One region of the Virgibacillus kekensis genome, then DNA from elsewhere that is predicted to be linked to it. Evidence: a T-box and tRNA genes for the amino acid it is inferred to sense, from the RefSeq annotation. Region 1 holds a T-box; the other holds one or more tRNA genes.
What was found. A T-box is a leader RNA that pairs with one kind of tRNA and senses whether it is charged. The one in region 1 lies ahead of thrS (threonine--tRNA ligase), so its partner is inferred to be a tRNA-Thr.
Positions count from the first base shown of each region.

Region 1 (10,970 bases):
TTGTATAAAGTCAGGCTAAAACTTGAGGGTATCGGATTGTTGAAGACTTTCAGGGAGAAGACTGAAAATCATACTTCCTATACATATGAACTGCGGGCACCTTTTGCGCCGGCAGAGTTTTTTACCGATGAAATGCTGGCACAACTGCTTTATCACCATATTGGAGAAGCGAAATTCTCGATCTTGAGAAGTCACTATGCAAATCAGGAAGAACGAAGAGGGGCCGAAATTACTGCAGGATTCAGTGATGTATTTCAGACTTTCCAGCCTTCATTATCCGATTCGGATATTACACCCCAGGCAACGAATACACCGACTGATATTGCTGAAATAGATTTTTCCTGGATCGAACAAATGCTGAAACAGCGCATGGTCCCGGTCAAAAAAATACTGACAACGGCAAACAGACGCTTGATTTCTCAAATGATGTCATTATATGATTTAGAAACCTTTGAAGTGGAAAAGTCTCTGTTATGGGCTCTGACTGATGAGAACACTCTTAATACCGCTGAATTTAAAGAAGCCTGCCATGATGTATTCAGAAGTAAACATAAACAGGGGAACATCAGACTTACCGAAAAAGCTGCAGAGCCAATCAATGATTCAACTGATAGCAAACCAGCTACCAAGGAAGAGCAATTCTTAGCGGAGTTGGAACGAATATCACCGAAACAATTGCTTGAGGACCTTTCCAGCGGGGGTCAGGCGTCTGACCAGGATTTGAAAGTAATCCGAGAAGTAATGACAACGCAGGGGTTGCCTTCTCCTGTTATGAATGTATTAATTCATTACGTTCTACTGCAGTCCAACATGAAATTATCCAAAGCCTATTTGGAGAAAATCGCAAGCCACTGGTCCAGAGCAAATCTGAAAACGGCCAAAGAAGCTATGCAGTTTGCCAAAAAAGAAAAGGAACGTTATCAAAAAGGCAAATCAACCCGACAGGTGAATCGCAAGCCTCAATCGGATGAGGTAGTGCCTGATTGGTTCAAAGAACGAAAGGATAAAAACCATAAGACAAGCAGTAAGAATTCCACTAATGAAACAAATAATGAAGAGTTTGCCGCGTTGCTGAGAGAGTTTTCAGGCGGTGGCAAAAATAATCATTTGCAAGGATGATTTAGATGAAACCAGTTCAATCTGAGCTAAAAAAATGGATGCAGCAGAATAAAAACTTTCAGGAGAACTATGTAAAAATCAGGGAGGAAGTTATCAACGACCCTGAGATTAAAGAGTTCCTATCATTTAACCCCCAGTTGACGAAAAGGGATATTGATAAAAACCTGATTAAGCTGTATGAATATAAATCCCAGTCTAAACAATGTGACAGATGCCAGTCGCTTGGAGGCTGTGTCAATATGGTACAGGGCTATTCACCGATCCTTCAGGTAGACGGTAGTGAAATCCACCTTGTATATGAGAAATGTCACAACCGAGTGGGATATGAAAAGATGAAGGAACAGCACAAGCTGATTCAGAGTCTTTATATGCCTAAAGAGATTTTTAGTGCAAGTATAGAAAGTATTGATATTGATGGAGATCGTCAGCCTGTAGTTCATGAGCTGCTTACCTTTTTGAAGGAAGCCAAAAACGAACTTCCACGTAAAGGTCTTTATTTTTCCGGACCGTTTGGGGTAGGGAAAACATATTTTTTAGGTGCAATCGCCAACGAGCTGAAAAAAATGGACTATTCGTCCATGCTGATTTATATGCCTGAATTTGTTCGTGAAATGAAGGGGTCCATAAAAGATGACTCCATTAACGAGAAAATCAGCTACTTTAAAAAAACCGATGTACTCATGCTGGACGATATGGGCGCTGAGACACAGTCCGCATGGTTCAGGGATGAGATACTTGGTTCCATACTACAGTATCGAATGATGGAAAATCTGCCGGTATTTTTTACTTCCAATTACACGCTTGACCAATTGGAAGTCCAGCTTGGGAAATCCAACCGTGGTGGTGTGGAAACGGTGAAGGCAGGAAGAATAATCGAGCGAATCAAGCAAGTTAGCAGGGAAGTGCCGTTGGATGGCATAAACCGACGTGATTAACTATCAGGATTGTAGCCAGTATGGGAGATATTCAATCTCCTTTGCTGGTTTTTTTTATTTTAACTTTTTTTACACATTGTACTTTTTAAAAACTATAAAATGCGAAGTAACAGCGAAGCTTCGCTCCGGTAGAATACTTCGCTTTCACCGCTCCGGGTGCAAGGTCAACATCTGTTCAAGCTAAAGCTTTCACAGTGTTTCCTTTGCCGTTAGGCTTAACACGAGCCTCCCCGCTCGCAATAACCACTCACTACCATGAAAATTAAAAACCTAAATGGCGCAAAAAAACCATACTTAAGAAGACGCAGCTTAATCGTTTTTTTAAAAAAAGAGGAGAGCGCCAACCTTTAGGACCTGAAGTCTCATAATTATTATGGAACAATAGATGAAACTGTCTCAATCACCTGTCCTTCTGACGTAATCTACGGCTTTACTAATAGAGGCTGGTGCAACAACCAGAATAGGATTAGTCTACCTTGAGTGCTTCCCACAAGGGAGCAACAGTCAGTGGTGCACCGTGGTCGAAGAAGTCAGACTGCGGGGTCTCTTAGGCTCGTTTTTCGACAGGAGTCTTCGTTTATTTCCTGGGCTTGATAGTATTATTAAATCGATTAGGAATAGCCCTTCGATTATACCTAAGGTGTTCTCATCCTAGTTTTGAAGGCTATCCCAAGCTGCGGTAAAATGCGACACTCCTGGGGGAAGAGCAGCTTCCGAAGACCCCGCAACGAGGGAACGAGTGAGGAGGCTGAGGTGCTGCCCCCGGAAAGGGAGTATTTTTCCTGCAGCGTCGATTAATGCACACCTAAAATTCACAAACTTCGCAGTTTATATCAACTGGGGTTATTATAGAGCAACAATGTTTTAGCCTTTGCTTTTAAGAGCTCTTATACTCATCTAAGTTGCTAGCTTTGCTAGTTTTACGTGATTATTCATTTTTTCACCTGGATGTCCATATAATGTAACAGTTTGGTCTTGGGTGAGGGTGATGTATTTGCTGGAGGTATATTTTGAATCGGACAAAGAAGTGATCAGCTTCTGCGAGCATTTATTTCAGTACAACAAACATATTGAATTACATTGGAAAACCACTGAAGAATGGGGGAATCATTTACAACTTGATTGTCAGGTCCCAGGCAATGAAAAAATGGATGCCATTGCCGTTTCGATGGTTGATGTGTTTATCACCCATCGTCTAACATCAATGATCAGAGAAATTATTGAGGAATACTACTATTATTCTGATGCTGATGAAATTGAACGAATTCTGGATATAACGCATTGGATAGTTACTGGAGATGATAAGGACAGTGCAAATGTGCGGAGCAACGATAATCCGAAAGATTTACTGCAGTCGTTGTTTATGGGAAATTTGAAGAGTTCACAGGTTATTCATTATGGTTCCATCGTAAAGTTTCAATTAAAGCCATTTAGGGACCGGTTGATTTATTATGTCGGATTAGCAATTGACGAGTTTAAGCGTGAAGAGGATCATCAGGCTTTTGTAGATAGTCTGCGGGAGTATATAGCCAAAAGGAAAGCGGCCTTCGAAATGATACATATCCTGCAGGGAAGCAGCTTTTCATTTTTTAAGCCAAATGGTGAACAATTTTCTAAACGGGAATTGAAAATGATCATGCAGAAAGAACCTTTGTATATTGTCGGGCTGGATGCTGAAGAACTGAATCTTGCGCCACTGATTGCTATGGCTCCTGATAAAATTAAAATTTATGGTGACCATCCTTCTGAGCCGAAAACACTGACAGTAATCAATGTATTTCAGGAACGGGTTGAATTCAGACCTGTTAGCAGCTTTCCATTTCCCTATTATTTAAAAAAATAACGACAAAAACTTGCTTTTACATTTTTGAGAAGCTATAATACAAATTATATAAAATCCTATTAATGTAAAAGTTATGATAAGGACATAATCGTTGGCACATGGACTGAGTAGAGAGGGAAGTCACCGGCTGAAAACTTCCTCTGGCCATGCAATTGATTACCACCTTTAAACTTTGCTGTTGAACCTTTCAGTAAACAGCAGCGTACGATCTGCGTTAAAGATTTATGAAGCCGTAGTTTTTGATGCGGGAAATAGGGTGGAACCACGTGACCAACGCTCGTCCCTTTGCTTAGATGCAGAGGGGTGGGCGTTTTTAATTTGTCCCACAATAACTTAATCACATAAACAAAGGAGCGATTCAAAATGGCAGAAATCACAATTACATTCCCAGACGGCGCAAGTAAACAGTTTCCTCAGGGAACTACTGGAGAAGAGATAGCCGGTTCTATAGCGTCAGGACTGAAAAAGCAGGCACTAGCCATTAAACTAGATGGACAGTTATACGACCTGCGCCGTGGATTGAATCATGGGGGTTCAATCGAAATTATCACCTATAAAAATCAGGAAGGCATAGAAGTAATGCGGCATTCTGCTGCCCATTTGCTTGCCCAAGCGGTAACCCGCTTATACGATAACGTAAAATTTGGTGTGGGACCTGTTATCGAGGAAGGTTTTTATTATGATATAGACCTTGAGGAGTCACTGACACCTGAGGATCTTCCTAAGATTGAGAAAGAAATGAAACGAATTGTTGATGAAAATCTCGAAATTCAGCGTATTGAAGTTTCCCGTGAAGAGGCAAAAGAAATGTTCCGCGAAATTGGAGATGATCTCAAGCTGGAACTGATTGATGCTATCCCGGAGGACGAACAGGTAACCATCTACAAGCAGGGTGAATTTTTCGACTTGTGCCGTGGTATTCATGTGCCTTCCACAAGCAAAATCAAAGCATTCAAACTTCTTAGTATTTCTGGCGCGTACTGGCGCGGTGACAGCAATAACAAACAACTGCAGCGCATTTATGGAACAGCTTTTGAGAAACAGGGACAGCTTGATGAACATCTGCGTATTCTGGAGGAAAGAAAAGAACGGGATCACCGTAAACTTGGTAAAGAGCTGGAAATTTTCACTGTTTCCCAGCAGGTTGGACAGGGACTTCCGCTCTGGCTGCCTAAAGGTGCGACAATCCGCCGCAACATTGAACGTTATATTGTCGATCTAGAAGAACGATTAGGTTATGATCATGTCTATACACCGGTACTGGGGAGTGTGGATCTTTATAAAACAAGTGGACACTGGGATCACTATAAAGACGATATGTTCCCGACAATGGAGATGGACAACGAGGATTTGGTGCTTCGTCCAATGAACTGTCCGCATCACATGATGGTCTATAAAAATCAGCTCTACAGCTATCGGAGTCTCCCGGTACGAATTGCTGAACTTGGTATGATGCACCGGCATGAAATGTCAGGTGCCCTTGCAGGCCTCCAGCGTGTCCGGGCAATGACCTTGAATGATGCGCATATCTTTGCTCGTCCGGATCAATTGAAAGAAGAGTTTATCCGCGTGGTTGAACTTGTGCAAAAAGTTTATGAGGATTTTGGTATCGAAGACTATTACTTCCGTCTTTCATACCGCGATCCGGAAGATAAAGAAAAATATGTGGATAATGATGAGATGTGGAATAAAGCACAAGCCATGCTTAAAGAAACAATGGAAGAAATGCAAGTGGATTATGTGGAAGCTGAAGGTGAAGCTGCATTCTACGGTCCTAAGTTAGATGTACAGGTTAAAACAGCGCTTGGAAAAGATGAAACACTTTCCACGGTACAGCTTGATTTCCACTTGCCTAACCAGTTTGATCTTACGTATATAGGTAAGGATGGTAATGAGCATCGACCGGTCGTTATCCACCGCGGGGTAGTATCAACGATGGAACGCTTTGTTGCATTCTTGATCGAGGAATATAAAGGCGTTTTCCCGACTTGGCTGGCACCGGTTCAGGTCAAAGTCATTCCTGTTTCCCCGCAAGTGCATTTGGACTATGCAAAAGATGTAGCGGATAAGCTGCGATTGAAAGGGGTACGTGTTGCTGTTGACGAACGGGATGAAAAAATCGGTTATAAAATCCGTGAAGCACAGACACAGAAAGTACCATTTGCACTTGTACTCGGCGATAACGAAATTGAAGACAATGCCGTTAATGTACGCCGTTACGGTGAAAAGAACTCAGAGACACTTTCCTATGAAGACTTTGAATCACTGATTACCGATGAAATAGATAATAAGGTACTTCGGTAATAAGGTTGTCTTACGCCCAGGTCCAGCACCAAACTGGTATCTGGGCTTTTTTTCGAGTCAAGTGTGTGTTATAATTAGTATACAAGCATGTGACGGTGATGTTCATGTTTTAGATTGTTGACATACCGTTAAATACATGCTATTCTATTAAAGTTGATTAAAATTAAATGATCTGAGACAAGTAGAAGCACCCGCTTCTCACCTGATCGACGCATATAATATGCAGTTGACTGGTTCCGAACTCTTTTATAGACTATTGGAGACGTGTGGGTGCAGAACTGTGCCGACACTTTTTGTTTTTAATAAGAAAATTCGCTTGTCGATACGGATCAGTAACATCAAATTTTTTTGGAGGTGGCTGGCTATTAGCAAAGATATGAATGTCAATGAAAAAATTCGTGCCCGCGAGGTACGTCTTATCGACTCAAATGGTGATCAGCTTGGAGTTAAATCACGTAACGAAGCTCTGGATATTGCACAGACACGTAATCTGGATCTTGTACTGGTTGCACCTAATGCAAAACCGCCAGTTTGTCGGATCATGGACTACGGGAAATTTCGCTTCGAACAGCAAAAGAAAGAAAAAGAAGCACGCAAAAAGCAGAAAGTCATCAATGTTAAAGAAGTTCGTTTCACTCCGGGAATCGGCGATCACGACTTCAACACCAAGTTGAAGAACGCACGTAAATTCCTTGAAAAAGGCGACAAAGTAAAAGCAGCTGTCCGTTTCCGCGGTCGCGCGATTACGCACAAAGAACTTGGTCGGGAAGTACTTGACCGGATGGCAGAGGAAGTAAAAGACATTGCAACGATTGAATCCAAACCTAAAATGGAAGGTCGTAATATGTTTATGATGCTTGCTCCAGTAAACGACAAATAAACAATACTAGGAGGAACCAATTATGCCTAAAATGAAAACCCACAAAGGTTCTCAAAAACGTTTCAAGAAAACAGGTACAGGAAAGCTTAAACGTTCACATGCATACACAAGCCATATGTTTGCTCATAAATCTCAGAAGCAAAAACGTAAATTGCGTAAATCTGCAATTGTATCTTCCGGAGATTTCAAACGTATCAAAACTATGCTCCCGTACAAATAAGTTTTAAAGACATCAATGGAACAAAAACATTATTTTTGATTTGCAATTAGGAGGGAATTATTATGCCACGTGTAAAAGGTGGAACAGTAACGCGTAGACGGCGTAAACGCGTACTGAAATTAGCAAAAGGTTATTATGGTTCGAAGAGAGCGCTATTTAAAACAGCAAAACAGCAGGTAATGAAGTCAGGTGTGTATGCATACCGTGACCGCAGACAGAAAAAACGTGACTTCCGTAAACTTTGGATCACACGTATTAATGCAGCTGCACGCATGAACGATATTTCATACAGCAAACTTATGCACGGCCTGAAGCTTGCAGGTATTGAAGTGAACCGTAAAATGCTGTCAGATCTTGCAATTAATGATGAAAAAGGATTTACTCAACTGACTGAAAAAGCAAAAGCTGCTTTAAAATAAGGAATTATTAGGCCAAATCCAGCTGAAAAGGATTTGGTCTTTTTTTCATTAAATTGGGGGAAGCCGAAATGGATGAAACAATTATGCTTGTTGTATATCTTATAACAGCGAATATAATCACTTTTTTATTTATGGCTATGGACAAACGGCGGGCCAGGAATCGTGAGTACCGTATTCCTGAAAGAACATTTTGGGGACTTGCGCTAATCGGTGGTGCAGTGGGTGCTTATCTTGGAATGCGACAATTCCGCCATAAAACAAAACACCGCTCTTTTGTGGTTGGAATGCCACTATTGATTGTGCTACATATCGCATTATTAATGTACTTGTACATTAACTAAATGTCATATAGGCTCGTCTTATGTCATATACATGTACTAAGCTTTCCAAGGAGCCAGAACATCCTGTAGTGAAGGAGGTCATGTATGGAGTTTTTCGGTAATTATATAATGGCGTTTATTGAGACGGGTGGGTTATTCGCTCCAATTCTATTTATTAGCTGTCATCTGTTACGGCCTTTATTTTTTCTTCCTGTTGTATTTATTTGTATTTCAGGTGGAGTGTTATTTGGAGCGATGGCCGGAACACTGTATTCGTTGATAGGCATTACACTTTCCAGTATCATTTTTTACGGTGTAATAAGGTGGATGCCGAAAACGTTCAACCGATTGGTTATCGTGAAGCAAAAATTAATCGGTAAAAACAGTGAACTTACTACGTCCCAGGTTGCCTTGTTGCGGTTGGTTCCATTTATTCATTTTCATCTGTTGTCATTATGCCTGATAGAAGTCTCCGAAAACTTCAGAGATTATACGCGCTCATCCTTGCTATCAAATATTCCTTTAGCGTTTGTCTATACATTCATCGGTAAATGGATCTCAAGTCTTTCCCCATTATATATCCTCGTTTTTATGGCAGCACTTTTACCTTTAATTTATCTGCTAAGAAGAAAAGAAATCATTATTAAATGGAACGATTTCTTTCAAGTTAGTACCTGATGCGGAATCCAACCAAAGAAAAATAAAAAGCTCATCCGTCCGGGTGAGCTTTTGCTGTTCAATCGATACTAGTAATAATTAACTTGTTGATTGGATGTTTCCATTCGATTTTGGAATATGGATACCTGAGCAATAATTGTTCCTCGAGAAAATAAAGGTCATCTCGTCTGATACCGCCCAGTTCTGCTGGGTCCCTGGCAAAAACGCTGATGTTAACTACCTCGAATGCTTCTTCAGTTGTTCCAAGGTATTTTTCCCCTTCAAATGAACAGTTTTTATATACGAATTGTATATTCTTTTTACTGTTTTCCGGTTCATCGACCATATAAAAACTGTTGCTTGCTTTAGCAATTCGTAGCTGCCGTTCAGGATTGCGGAAATACTGGATTATTGTATAAATTAGGAGAGCGAGTGCTATCAGTATAAGAATACGGAATAAAATTACAATCATGGAAAATCGTCTCCCTGTTCTGTTATATACTCTTGTACGTTTTTATCCCTGTGGTGGTTTCACAAAATATCGCGATTTCATGATACAATCAGAAAAAAGTATAAAAAGGAGATTAAAATGAACTGGTCGGATTTATATAATATGCAAAAACAATTGGATGATTACATAGAAGCAGAGCATGAGCTGACAGACAAAGATTTGTTCAGGGAAAAGTATCTTGCACTTTTAGTCGAGCTCGGGGAGCTTGCTAATGAAACAAGATGTTTTAAGTTCTGGAGCAATAAACCACGAAGTGATAAAGCTGTGGTGCTCGAGGAATATGTGGATGGTGTTCATTTCCTGTTATCACTAGGCCTGGAAAAAGGGTTGCAGTTTAGTGGTGCAATAAGTCGTCCTGTTGAGAATAGTGAAACTGAGCAGTTTAACCAAGTATTTGCCGCATGTACCAATTTTAATGAAAACCCCTCGACTGACAACTATGAACAACTTTTTGAATCGTTTCTTCTGCTTGGAAACATTCTTGGTTTCAATGAACAGGATATCAAAGATGCTTACCTTAAAAAGAACAAAACTAATTACAAACGGCAAAATGAAGGGTATTAGAAAGAAATGTTTTGTTATTCTTTCAATTCAAGTTATAATAATAATGGACTTATTCAAAGGAGGATACTCTACATATGGCAAAATTGGATGAAATGAACACAATGCTTAAAGATTTAACTGATGCAAAAGGTATTCCAGGAAATGAAAAAGAAGCTCGGGAAGTAATGGAAAAGTATATTTCCCCATTTGCAGATGAAGTGTACACAGATAATCTTGGGAGTCTGATTGCCCGTAAAGCTGGAAATGCTAACGGACCAAAAATCATGGTTGCCGGTCACCTTGATGAGGTAGGCTTTATGGTTACGAGAATCGATGACAATGGTTTTGTATATTTCCAGACTGTTGGTGGCTGGTGGAGCCAGGTTATGCTTGCACAGCGTGTAACTATCATGTCTGCAAAAGGTGATGTCACAGGTGTAATCGGTTCCAAACCACCACATATCCTATCACCAGAAGCACGTAAGAAGCCAGTGGAAATTAAAGATATGTTTATTGATATTGGCGCGTCAAGCAGAGAAGAGGCTAAGGAATTTGGTGTACGCCCTGGAGATTCTGTAGTTCCTTACTTTGAGTTTACACAGATGAAAAATGAAAAGATGCTTCTTGCAAAAGCATGGGACAACCGTATTGGATGTGCAATTGCAATCGAGGTGTTAAAACAGCTTAAGGATGTAGATCATCCGAACGTTGTATATGGCGTTGGAACTATTCAGGAAGAGGTAGGTCTTCGTGGAGCCCGCACTTCCGCACATGCTATCCAGCCTGATATTGGGTTCGGTGTCGATGTAGGGATTGCAGGTGACACACCTGGCATTTCTGATAAGGATGCTGACAGCAAACTTGGAAAGGGACCTCAAATCATTCTTTATGATGCATCCATGGTCTCCCATAAAGGGGTACGTGATTTGGTAGTTGATACTGCTGATGAAAACAATATTCCGTACCAGTTTGCTTCCATGGCCGGGGGCGGAACAGATTCCGGTTCCATTCATCTGACTGCGAATGGTGTGCCATCCCTGTCTATTACAATTGCCACACGGTATATACATTCACACGCTGCTATCCTGCATCGTGACGACTTTGAAAATGCTGTGAAACTGATTGTGGAGACAATTAAAAAGCTGGACAGTGATAAAGTTAAAGAGATTGTTCTTGCATAAAAAAACGAGGTATGGCTTCATTGCCATACCTTGTTTTT
Region 1 is NZ_JBHSFU010000001.1:54,640-65,609, reverse strand. It holds gene ACFO3D_RS00320 (replication initiation and membrane attachment family protein) at 1-1,119, shown strand, start outside; gene dnaI (primosomal protein DnaI) at 1,125-2,054, shown strand; gene ytxC (putative sporulation protein YtxC) at 3,043-3,897, shown strand; T-box leader at 3,962-4,185, shown strand; gene thrS (threonine--tRNA ligase) at 4,261-6,201, shown strand; ribosomal protein L20 leader region at 6,375-6,503, shown strand; gene infC (translation initiation factor IF-3) at 6,578-7,081, shown strand; gene rpmI (50S ribosomal protein L35) at 7,104-7,301, shown strand; gene rplT (50S ribosomal protein L20) at 7,364-7,720, shown strand; gene ACFO3D_RS00285 (DUF1294 domain-containing protein) at 7,789-8,061, shown strand; gene ACFO3D_RS00280 (TVP38/TMEM64 family protein) at 8,146-8,718, shown strand; gene ACFO3D_RS00275 (sigma-w pathway protein ysdB) at 8,777-9,169, opposite strand; gene ACFO3D_RS00270 (dUTP diphosphatase) at 9,287-9,772, shown strand; gene ACFO3D_RS00265 (M42 family metallopeptidase) at 9,847-10,932, shown strand; gene ACFO3D_RS00260 (lytic transglycosylase domain-containing protein) at 10,970-10,970, opposite strand, start outside.

Region 2 (10,970 bases), on a different contig from region 1:
CAGCGCCGATGGTAGTTGGGGCTTTGCCCCTGCGAGAGTAGGACGCTGCCAGGCATTTTTTGTATAGTTTTTTAACTTTATATGTATTATAATATAGACGAGTTCAAGACCATGTTGGTCGGTTGTATTAAATAATATTAATATTCCACAGTAGCTCAGCGGTAGAGCAATCGGCTGTTAACCGATCGGTCGTAGGTTCGATTCCTACCTGTGGAGCCATTTTGCTTCCATAGCTCAGTCGGTAGAGCACCACCATGGTAAGGTGGGGGTCAGCGGTTCAAGTCCGCTTGGAAGCTCTCTAAAAACGTTTAAATCTCTGCCGATTTAAACGTTTTTTTGTGTACTAATATAAAATTATTCGGATGGGTGGCCATTATTAGATGGGAAACGGAATTTCCTTGGTGATTGTATTTGCATTTATTGTTACAGTAGCTGAGCTTCTAGTATCGTATTTTCTAATAAAAAAATATAAAAGAGGCATCTGGCAGTCGTTGTATATTTCGTTGCCTGTGATTGTTATAGTATGGGTAGTAGCATTGACAAATTCATAAGCGCAGCGAGAAAGAGGCATCCACTAATTGTAAGTAGTTCTGAAACCGTGGAGAAAACTAAAAAAACAGGCGAAATAGCATACTAAAACACATTATGTTTATCACCATAAATAACAAACAAAAACGCTTGGATAGGTAATGTCCAAGCGTCCTTTTTTCATATTGCCTTGTTAAACGAACGCACCCAATAGTTTAAGTACAATACTTCACAAGCAATGAATATCTACACTTTCCAATCCGTCGGGATTTTCACCATTACATATTTTCCTGTCCACATTTCTGTAGTTACAATTAGTGTTTTATCATCTTTTTTAAAAAAATAGCCACTACCCTCTTGTTTTTGAAATTCCCAGCCATTTCCCCTAATCGTGTTCTTTAAATTCTCGTGTGATTTCCCTTGTTCCATTAGTGTAATATACCACTCATAACCATTTTCTTCAGTTATTTTAACTATATCTTCTGCTGAGTCATTCAATGATTCTAATACTTCTTTTTTACTCACTGATTCAATTGGTAATGGAGGATAATAGAATTTACTATTAAATGTCATTATACTTATAATCAGAATTAACCTGCCAATAATTATTAACCCTCTCTTCATCTAACCCCACCACCAAAAAAATCTTTATTTATTGTAAAAATACTCCATTCTTACAAAAACCCCTTGTTACACTAAAGTACCCTTTAATTGAAGTGTCGGGTGCTAATTTTCTAATTATCCTTAGGTTCATTTATACTGCTAGCAACTACCAATGAAATACCTATTACAAAAACCAGGAGAACAAGGCTAACAGAAATTCCAGATAAACTAGAGTTGTTTACTTTGGCTATTTGTACGATAATAGCACCTGTAAGTAATGACAAACAAACCATCAAAATCCCTGATATTATGTATACTAATTTCCCCACAATATTCCCCCCCTCATTGGTCTACTCTCGTTAGTGGATAAACAATTGTTTTTCTTGAACAATCGCACCCGTTGAGTTTAATAAGAATCTCGCTTTTATCACACGCATTATCCTAACTATTCAGACAATTCTATACAATATACCATATATATGTTATACTAATATATAAACAATACAATTGTTGGGAACCTTTTGACTTTCCTTAGTCTTCTTCCATCATTAAGGAGGAGACACTAAAATGTCGAAAGAAAGTCTAATAAAAATGCTTGAAACTCTTTGTCAGTACAACAATGCATACATTTAGCTCTAATGAACAACCAGTAATGACAGTACGATGCTTAAAACATACAAGGACTATAGAGATAACCAATCTTAAAAATAATACGGTCAAATTATTTGATAATATTGAAGAATCAGCGGAAGCCCTACAACTTTTAATAAATGAAAATACGATTGCTTAAACCTCTTACTCTTAAGAGGTTTTTTGTTACTCGTTTTTTGTCAAATGCCACATAAAAGTTCTCATGCTCATCTTAAACTCCTCGTTAATTGAAGAACATAATATTCAAAATCTTAATCATAACAACTACATGCTTGGTTTATAAGAATCAACATAGCAAATAGCATACCGATTAACACAGTAAAATACACTTTGACAACAACTATTGTCAATCTGCTTTGGTCTGCTAATTAGTATGCTAAATCATATGTTTCTCCACCGAAACGGAACTACTTACACTAAGTGGATGCTCTTTTAAAGTTAGCGAAAAGCCTGTATATCTGCTGCTGAGCTGTAAATACAACCAATCCAAGTACACAGAGATTAAAATAGTACCAAAACCCATTACCAAGCATATCAAGAGGTGTGGAGGCAGTAGGGGTATGGGATAGATATAAGTAGTTGGACTCCAGGCAAGGATTTATGAAAACCCCGATTATAAATGCGTAAACCAGCAGGTATCCATACGTTTCCAGCATAGATTTCAGGGTTATTTTGGCGGAACTTGTAGAAACAAGGAAAATACCGGTCCATGAAATAGCGATATGGTGGACAAAAAACTTCCAGAAACGAAAATGTGGATAATCATAGGGAAGTTCAGGAGTCACGACTGCCAGAAAAGCGGGTATCAGACCAATAAAAAATGAGATCTGTACTAACCTCTTATTGTAAGTCGCCAACGTTATGGCCCCGGTTATCCCGGCTACACCACAGAGATGCAGCGGCATGTGATCCCTTAGACTCCATATTCCTGTAACCCCTGTCCAAGTCTGGTATGAAACTTCGGAAAGAATGAGCAGGCTGAACAGGGTCCAGCGGATAATAGTAAAAGGAGTTCTTTTACTGCGGATTTTTTTTAGAAAGATAAAGAACAATAGAAGTCCCAAAAAGTAAATCATTAACATTGTCAGATGACTGGTTCCAAATGTAATGAAAGGATCACCACCTAATTCAAGCCAGTTACCCATAAAATCCCCCTTAAAAAGTGCTTATCTATGTCTATTCTTCATTATATGTGTTAGGAAGCTATTTGAAAATATAGAATTTAATATTTCTCTTTACAAAGATAGCAATCCTGTATATAATAAAAATCGTTGGTTTTTGACAAAGATTTTTTCGTATTATAAAATCCATTACTATGGCCCGTTGGTCAAGTGGTTAAGACACCGCCCTTTCACGGCGGTAACACGGGTTCGAATCCCGTACGGGTCACCACTTACTTTGGAGGATTAGCTCAGCTGGGAGAGCACCTGCCTTACAAGCAGGGGGTCGCAGGTTCGAGCCCTGCATCCTCCACCATGTGCCGGTCTAGCTCAATTGGCAGAGCAACTGACTTGTAATCAGTAGGTTGGGGGTTCAATTCCTCTGGCCGGCACCATTTTTTATGTATAATTAAATAAAAGATAGTTACAATAGTTACGGAGGGGTAGCGAAGTGGCTAAACGCGGCGGACTGTAAATCCGCTCCCTCAGGGTTCGGCAGTTCGAATCTGCCCCCCTCCACCATAATTATTGGGCTATAGCCAAGCGGTAAGGCAACGGGTTTTGGTCCCGTGATTCCCAGGTTCGAATCCTGGTAGCCCAGCCTTTTTTTATTTTAAGGGAATTTTTACATATTTAAAATGGACGAGCACCAAGGGATTCACCCGCATAATAAGAACACTTTACATCATGAGCCATTAGCTTGCCGCGAACATCCTGGAAATTACTGCTATGTGCAGGCATGCGAGGAGTTATCACGACGAGCACCAATGGACGCAATCGCTTAATCAGAACACTTTACATTATGAGCCATTAGCTCAGCTGGCAGAGCATCTGACTTTTAATCAGAGGGTCGGAGGTTCGAATCCTCCATGGCTCATCTTTTATACGAAAAAACTCTAGCGTAAAAACAGCATAAATATTATAATAGCAGATAAACAAGGTCGTTATGAGTGATAAACAACCTTGTTTATTTGCATTTTAGGCTGTTTTTTTACATAATAGATACAGCTATTTTATTTATTGACAATACAAGACTTATTTACATATATAAATAATGTTCACAAAAGGATGAGACGTTATGGAAACTTCGAGAATTCCTGGCTTTTATAAAATGGGTGTTGATGAACGCAGAGAGCTTTTGACTAAAATGGAATCCTTTACTGAGGAAGAAAAGGAATATTTATTTTCAAAAGAACCGCTGGGCACAGATACAGCTGACAAAATGATTGAAAATGTAATTGGGACATTTCCGCTTCCACTCGGACTAGGATTGAACTTTCAAGTGAACGGGAAAGACTATGTAGTGCCAATGGCAATTGAAGAGCCATCCGTTGTGGCGTCAGCCAGCTACATTGCCAAAATAGTCCGGAATGCAGGTGGCTTTACTACAGAGGCAACCGATCGGGTTATGATTGGCCAGATTCAGGTAGTCGGCTGTCCGGATTTTGAGGCTGCCAAAGAGGCTGTTCTAAAAGAAAAAGATTCCCTCATAGAAGATGCAAATGCTTCTTACCCGAGTCTTGTCGCCAGGGGTGGCGGAGCAGAGGATTTGGAAGTCCGTATATTGAATGAAGAGTCAGATTCAATATACGGTAAAATGCTCATCCTTCACATTTATATCAATACGTGCGATGCAATGGGGGCAAATATTATAAATACAATCGCCGAGTCACTTGCTCCTACTGTGGAAAAGCTGACTAAAGGTAAAGTGTATCTGCGGATTTTGTCTAATTATGCTGATCGATGCCTTGCAAGAGCAAGTTGTGTAATTCCACCGCATTTGCTGGAATCTAAAGGGTATACCGGTGAGGAAGTACGTGATGGGGTTATCCATGCGTATGAATTTGCCGCATCAGATCCATATCGCGCGGTAACGCATAATAAAGGTATCATGAATGGAATTGATCCTATCGTAATTGCGACTGGGAATGACTGGCGTGCCGTGGAAGCAGCAGCGCATGCACATGCTGCTAGAGACGGAAAGTATGGTTCCATGACTAAATGGTCGAAAGATGAGGAAGGAAATCTAGTCGGCGAACTAGAGCTTCCTATGTCGGTTGGTACTGTCGGAGGATCAATCCGCGTCCATCCCATCGCGAAAATCGCGCATAAAATCTTAGATGTTGAATCAGCACAGGAGCTTGCCCAGGTAATTGTGGCAGTGGGACTTGCCCAAAACCTTGGGGCATTGAAAGCTTTAGCTACTGATGGTATCCAAAAAGGCCATATGGCATTACATTCTCGTTCTGTTGCTATTGCAGCAGGAGCTACTGGGGAGATGATTGATATCATTGCTGAACGTTTAATTGATGAAAAGGAAATCCGTGTCGGAAAAGCTAAAGAATTGGTGGAAGAATATACAAAATGAGTGCAGAAAAAGCAACAACTTCAGAACAAACAGCTATCGGTATAGCTCATAGTAAACTAATTCTGATTGGGGAGCATGCAGTTGTACACGGACAACCTGCTATCGCACTTCCCTTTCCGCTCGTAGGAGTAGAGTCTGTAATTGACTACGTACCGGGGGCTGTTAAAATCGACAGCACATTTTATCATGGCCCACTCGATTCTGTACCGGAATCGTTAGAAGGGCTTGCTAACTGTATAAAAGCAACCTTGAAGCATCTTAAAATGCCCTGTGAAGATTTGCTGATCCGGATTAAATCATCCATACCACCCGGCAAAGGTCTTGGCTCAAGTGCATCCGTAGCTATTGCAGTAGTCCGATCATTGTTTGCCTATAATAATCAGGAATATACCGAGAACGACCTGCTTAATCTGGCAAACATTTCGGAAACATACGCGCATGGTGTGCCAAGCGGTATTGACACACTTACCATAACATCAGATTTTCCAGTATGGTTTGAGAAAGAACAGCCGGTTGATTATATTGAACCAAACGGGGATTTTTACTTTATTGTGGCTGATTCCGGACGGATGGGAGATACGCGTTCTGCGGTTGAATCGGTTGCCAGTCTTTTTAAATCAGCACCGAAACGGATACATTCCAAGCTGGAACGGATTGGGGAGCTGACCCATAAAGCGAGACATGCGCTTGAAAGTGCAAGCAAACATCTGCTGGGTCAGATGTTGAATGAGGCACAAAAAGAACTCGAAGCTCTGGGTGTGAGTGATGCAGGACTAAACAGGCTTATATATTTTGCCCGCCAGGAAGGTGCCCTTGGCGCTAAATTGACTGGTGGCGGAAACGGCGGGTGCATTATTGCACTTGCCCGTAATGAGGTACATTCCAGACAACTTACCGAGAAACTTAAAAAATTTGGGGCGCATGCTGTTTGGTCATTTGTTCTCAGAAAAAAACCAGAGTAAGCACAAAGGAGATACACAATGAAGGCTACAGCTAAAGCCCATACGAATATTGCCCTGATAAAATATTGGGGAAAACGGGACGAATCGTTAATTCTGCCGATGAATAACAGCCTATCTGTGACGTTGGATGGCTTTTATACCGAAACAACGGTGGAATTCCAAACAGAATTGGAACAGGATAGTTTTATCCTGGATGGAAAGGTAGTCACCGGCAAAGAGTATGACCGGGTTACTGCATTTCTTGACCGTATTCGGAAGTACGCTGGAAAACCGGATTTGTATGCTAACGTCGAATCAACCAACCATGTGCCCACAGCGGCTGGCTTTGCGTCTTCTGCCTCAGGATTCGCAGCGCTGGCCGCTAGTGCTGTAAAAGCACTGGGTCTTAAAATAAGTAAAGAACAATTATCCATTCTGACTAGGCAGGGATCCGGTTCTGCCTGCAGATCGGTATTTGGCGGATTTGTGGAATGGGAAAAAGGTTCACTTGAAGACGGATCGGATTCTTATGCTGTTCAAGTAGCGCCTGCTGAACATTGGGATATCCGTGTGGCTGCTGTAGTCCTTTCTTCCAAAGAAAAGAAGGTCCTGAGCAGGGAAGGGATGAAACGAACAGTTGAAACTTCTCCCTTTTACTCAAGTTGGGTGGAAAGCATCCCACATGACCTGGATAATATTAAGCAGGGTATCCGTACCAAGGACTTTAAGAAAGTCGGCGAAATTGCCGAGGCAAACTGTCTTAAAATGCATGCAACGACGCTGGCAGCTAATCCTCCGTTCACATACTGGCATGATACAACGATGGCAGTTATGCGTAAGGTACAGGACTTGAGAGACAAAGGCATACCTGCATACTTTACGATTGATGCAGGACCAAATGTTAAGGTTCTTTATCAGCCTGAGAATGAGGAAACAATACAGACTACACTCCAAGAGATACCTGGTGTCAATGATGTGATCGTGAGCCGCACCGGTCAGGGAGTATCCTATATCTAGGAGTTGACACGTTTTGACAAATACATCAATGACCGTACGTGTGCCGGGTAAATTAATGATCGCCGGAGAATTTGCTGTCTTGGAGCCGTACCAGGAATCAGTCGTCATGGCGGTTGACCGTTATGTCTACGCGAAATTGGAAGACAGCAATAAGAATTACCTATCGTTGAAGGCATTCCATCTAAACAATCTTGAATGGTCATATGACGGGGAAGAAGTAGTTATCAAGACAGAAGATGCCCGGACCACCTTTGTACGGAATGCTATGTCGACGGTCTTGGCATATTTGAATGAAAAAGGCCACTCACCGAACAACTTTCACTTATCTATCCGTAGTGAGCTGGATGATGTGGAGTCTGGCAGAAAATATGGATTAGGGTCGAGTGCGGCAGTTGTTACTGCAGTGGTTTCCGCTATTCTTAAAAGATTTTTACCTGAAGAAGCTTCGTCTAACCTTATCTTTAAACTGGCAGCTATTTCTCATGTTAAAACCCAGGGGAGTGGGTCAGGTGCGGATGTTGCGGCATCATCCTATGGAGGGTTTCTTAGATATTCTTCGTTTCAAGCAGATTGGCTGCTGCAGGAATACAAGCGTTCGGAAACTGTTTCTGAACTGCTAGTTGGTGACTGGCCTTATTTGTCCCTTGAACCGATAACGTTACCAGAAGATGTAATTATGTGTATTGGTTGGACAGGAAATCCTGCTTCGACCAGTGAATTAATTGGTAACATTAAAAAACTTAAACTAGATAACGAAGCGTTATACAAAAAATTTATGGTAGACAGTAAGGATGCAGTAAGAAAGTTCCTTGAGGGAACATCCGATTATAATGTCCCTCGAATGCTTGATGGAATTAAACAAAACAGGAGAGCAATTACCAAGCTAGGGCAGGATGCAGGAACAAATTTGGAGACCCCATTACTGAAGAAGCTAAGTGACCTTGGCGAACAGTACGGTGGCGCCGGAAAGCTTTCTGGTGCCGGCGGCGGGGATTGCGGAATCGCCTTTATGCCATCTCGAGAACAGGCTGATAAGCTGATGGAAGCATGGGAGCAGGTAGGGATAAAACCATTGCATATCACCACCGCCGAGTTAGGCGCAATGGAATATAACAAGCAGGATGACTGAATTCAGTGCATCCTGCTTTTTTTATTAATCTCTTTATTTTTTATTTTAAATAGGTCATCCCACCACCCGTATCTTAACCCTAGAACATGATCATGCCGGAGTTTCAATCTAACCCTGGAGTGTATATATATACATATTTCTGTGCGGTTGAGTCATTGTCCTTTTTTTGGCTAGAATAGTATGTAGAGGAGGCACGAATAATGAATAAAAATATGTCAATTATTGGTGTTCCAATGGATTTGGGACAAAGCCGTCGCGGGGTCGATATGGGTCCGAGCGCGATTCGATATGCTGGTCTTTTAGAGAAACTGGAAGGACTGGATTATAATGTTGATGATCTGGGGGATGTACCAATATCCCGTCCGGACAGCAGGCATGAACGTCAGGATGGGGATCTGCGGAACTTGAAGCAGGTTGCGGATGCCAGTCTGAAGCTTGCAGAAATGGTCGATCAAGAAGTATCCGATAAGCGGTTCCCACTAGTTCTGGGCGGGGATCACAGTATTGCCATAGGGAGTCTTGCTGGTATATCAAAACACTACGAGAACCTGGGAGTTATCTGGTATGACGCCCATGGAGACCTAAATTCCGCCGAAACTTCTCCATCGGGGAATATTCATGGCATGCCACTAGCGGTTAGTCTTGGGATTGGACATGAGCGGCTGACAAATATTCATGGCTACTCTCCTAAAATTAAACCGGAGAACATCGTTATCATTGGAGCACGCTCGCTTGACCCTGGTGAGAAAAAACTAATTAAAGAACGCGGCATACAGGTTTATTCGATGCATGAGGTTGATCGTATGGGAATGACTAACGTAATTTCAGAAGCAATTGAATACCTGAAAGAGCGGACTGACGGAGTTCATTTAAGTCTTGATTTGGATGGCCTTGACCCTGACGAAGCACCGGGAGTAGGTACTCCGGTTATTGGCGGTTTATCTTATCGCGAGAGCCATCTGGCAATGGAAATCCTGCAGGAATCAGCGATTCTTACCTCTGCAGAATTTGTAGAAGTAAATCCAATTCTCGACGAAAAGAACAAGACTGCCACCTTGGCTGTAGGGCTGATCGGGTCCTTATTTGGAGAAAAACTAAAATAATAAATGAGATTGGGCCGAAAGTGATAATTTATATAATAAACCGAACTATCTACCATATTCTGTAAGATAGTTCGGTTTTATTGTAACTGCCTTATCTACCACTCCGGGCAAACAAGGCGCTATTATTTAATCGACCGTGCCTAATTTCGTTCGTCTTTAGAATGTAAATCCATACTTATGTCCAGGCTCATTTTTTTTAGAAAACAGCTATCAACGCAATGACAATGATCGCAATATCGGCCATTATATGAACCAGCCAGGAATTATAAATATTATCATTATTCTCATTGAGCCAGCAAAACAGCAATCCTACCGCGAAAAGACCACTGAGCGCAAGGAGAAAAAGCCCAAAGCTGAACCATGTCAGGAAAATGGCTGTATGATAGACAGCAAATAAAAGAGATGAATAAAGATAGGCAAAACCCCTGGACTTATGCTGGAGATTTTTAAAGATAAATCCTCTGAAAAAGATCTCCTCCAGAAATGAATTACCCGCGATTACATAAAGACCGATAAACAAGAAAGTATCACTGGTGATGTTTTTTTCGGAAAGGCTGATGCCTATCCCTGCAAAATCAATCATGCCCCTGAAAGCCAGAAAAGCAGCCATCAAGATGATGAATGTGCTCACGCCAAGCAGGACGCTTATTTTCAGACGTGTCAGGTCAATTGATTTTGTACTTAGATACGAGGTCTGCATGCTGGTTTTATAATGAAAGATTAAAATAGCTGCGAAGAAAACAAAAACTTTAGCGATTGTTTTATACAGATAGTCAAATTGAAGCACCTGTTCAATCAAAAATAACAGAATTACAGATAATAAGCTTAATAGGATAATCAGAGATTTATTCGTCATAAGAACACCTGCTGGTTTTTCACCAATTGTAACACAAGGTCAAAAAAAAAAGACATGCACTACGTGTCTTTTTAAATGGGGATTTTACCCTAAATTTATATTTATTGAGGTCAGGCAGTCTGGTATTCATTTAGAAGTTCATCGAGAATTTCGCTTTTACGTACGACAGCTTCCGAGGTCAATCCATGAGTATTGCTTAATGAAATCATCTCATCGCGGCATTCTTCTATTTTTTCTAATAATAATGAAGGATAATCCACAAAACTGGCCTCCTGTCTAGTATAATAATTAATATGAAATTACCCATTGTAATCAATTCATAAACATCTTTCCTTTAAAAAAATTTGAAAAAGGTAGTCCAGAAGCATTATTAACGGTTTTTTACACAAAATTTTCTCGTAAACATTCCCTTTAGCCCACCAGTCAGTGTATACTGCCCCGTAATGAAATTGGGTACAGGGAAACGCTCGAAAAGACAATCCAGAGCGAAAATCAACTTAGGTGTTATATCTACAATAATTATAGTTTTTGTGACAAAAGCAAGTTTTTTATAAACCAGTCTAAAAATAATATGAATTTCTTTGAAACTTTGTCTGTAGTTAACTCGTATGATA
Region 2 is NZ_JBHSFU010000009.1:121,339-132,308, reverse strand. It holds rRNA gene rrf (5S ribosomal RNA) at 1-54, shown strand, start outside; tRNA gene ACFO3D_RS15630 (tRNA-Asn) at 145-219, shown strand; tRNA gene ACFO3D_RS15625 (tRNA-Thr) at 224-296, shown strand; gene ACFO3D_RS15620 (hypothetical protein) at 381-551, shown strand; gene ACFO3D_RS15615 (hypothetical protein) at 775-1,152, opposite strand; gene ACFO3D_RS15610 (hypothetical protein) at 1,263-1,460, opposite strand; gene ACFO3D_RS15605 (YwaF family protein) at 2,199-2,927, opposite strand; tRNA gene ACFO3D_RS15600 (tRNA-Glu) at 3,100-3,174, shown strand; tRNA gene ACFO3D_RS15595 (tRNA-Val) at 3,183-3,258, shown strand; tRNA gene ACFO3D_RS15590 (tRNA-Thr) at 3,262-3,337, shown strand; tRNA gene ACFO3D_RS15585 (tRNA-Tyr) at 3,380-3,464, shown strand; tRNA gene ACFO3D_RS15580 (tRNA-Gln) at 3,472-3,543, shown strand; tRNA gene ACFO3D_RS15575 (tRNA-Lys) at 3,747-3,819, shown strand; gene ACFO3D_RS15570 (hydroxymethylglutaryl-CoA reductase, degradative) at 4,021-5,310, shown strand; gene mvk (mevalonate kinase) at 5,307-6,272, shown strand; gene mvaD (diphosphomevalonate decarboxylase) at 6,291-7,268, shown strand; gene ACFO3D_RS15555 (phosphomevalonate kinase) at 7,282-8,397, shown strand; gene rocF (arginase) at 8,598-9,500, shown strand; gene ACFO3D_RS15545 (CPBP family intramembrane glutamic endopeptidase) at 9,697-10,356, opposite strand; gene ACFO3D_RS15540 (aspartyl-phosphate phosphatase Spo0E family protein) at 10,467-10,616, opposite strand.
Region 2: it encodes a tRNA-Thr, which carries the amino acid that the T-box ahead of thrS (threonine--tRNA ligase) is inferred to sense. The anticodon was not compared.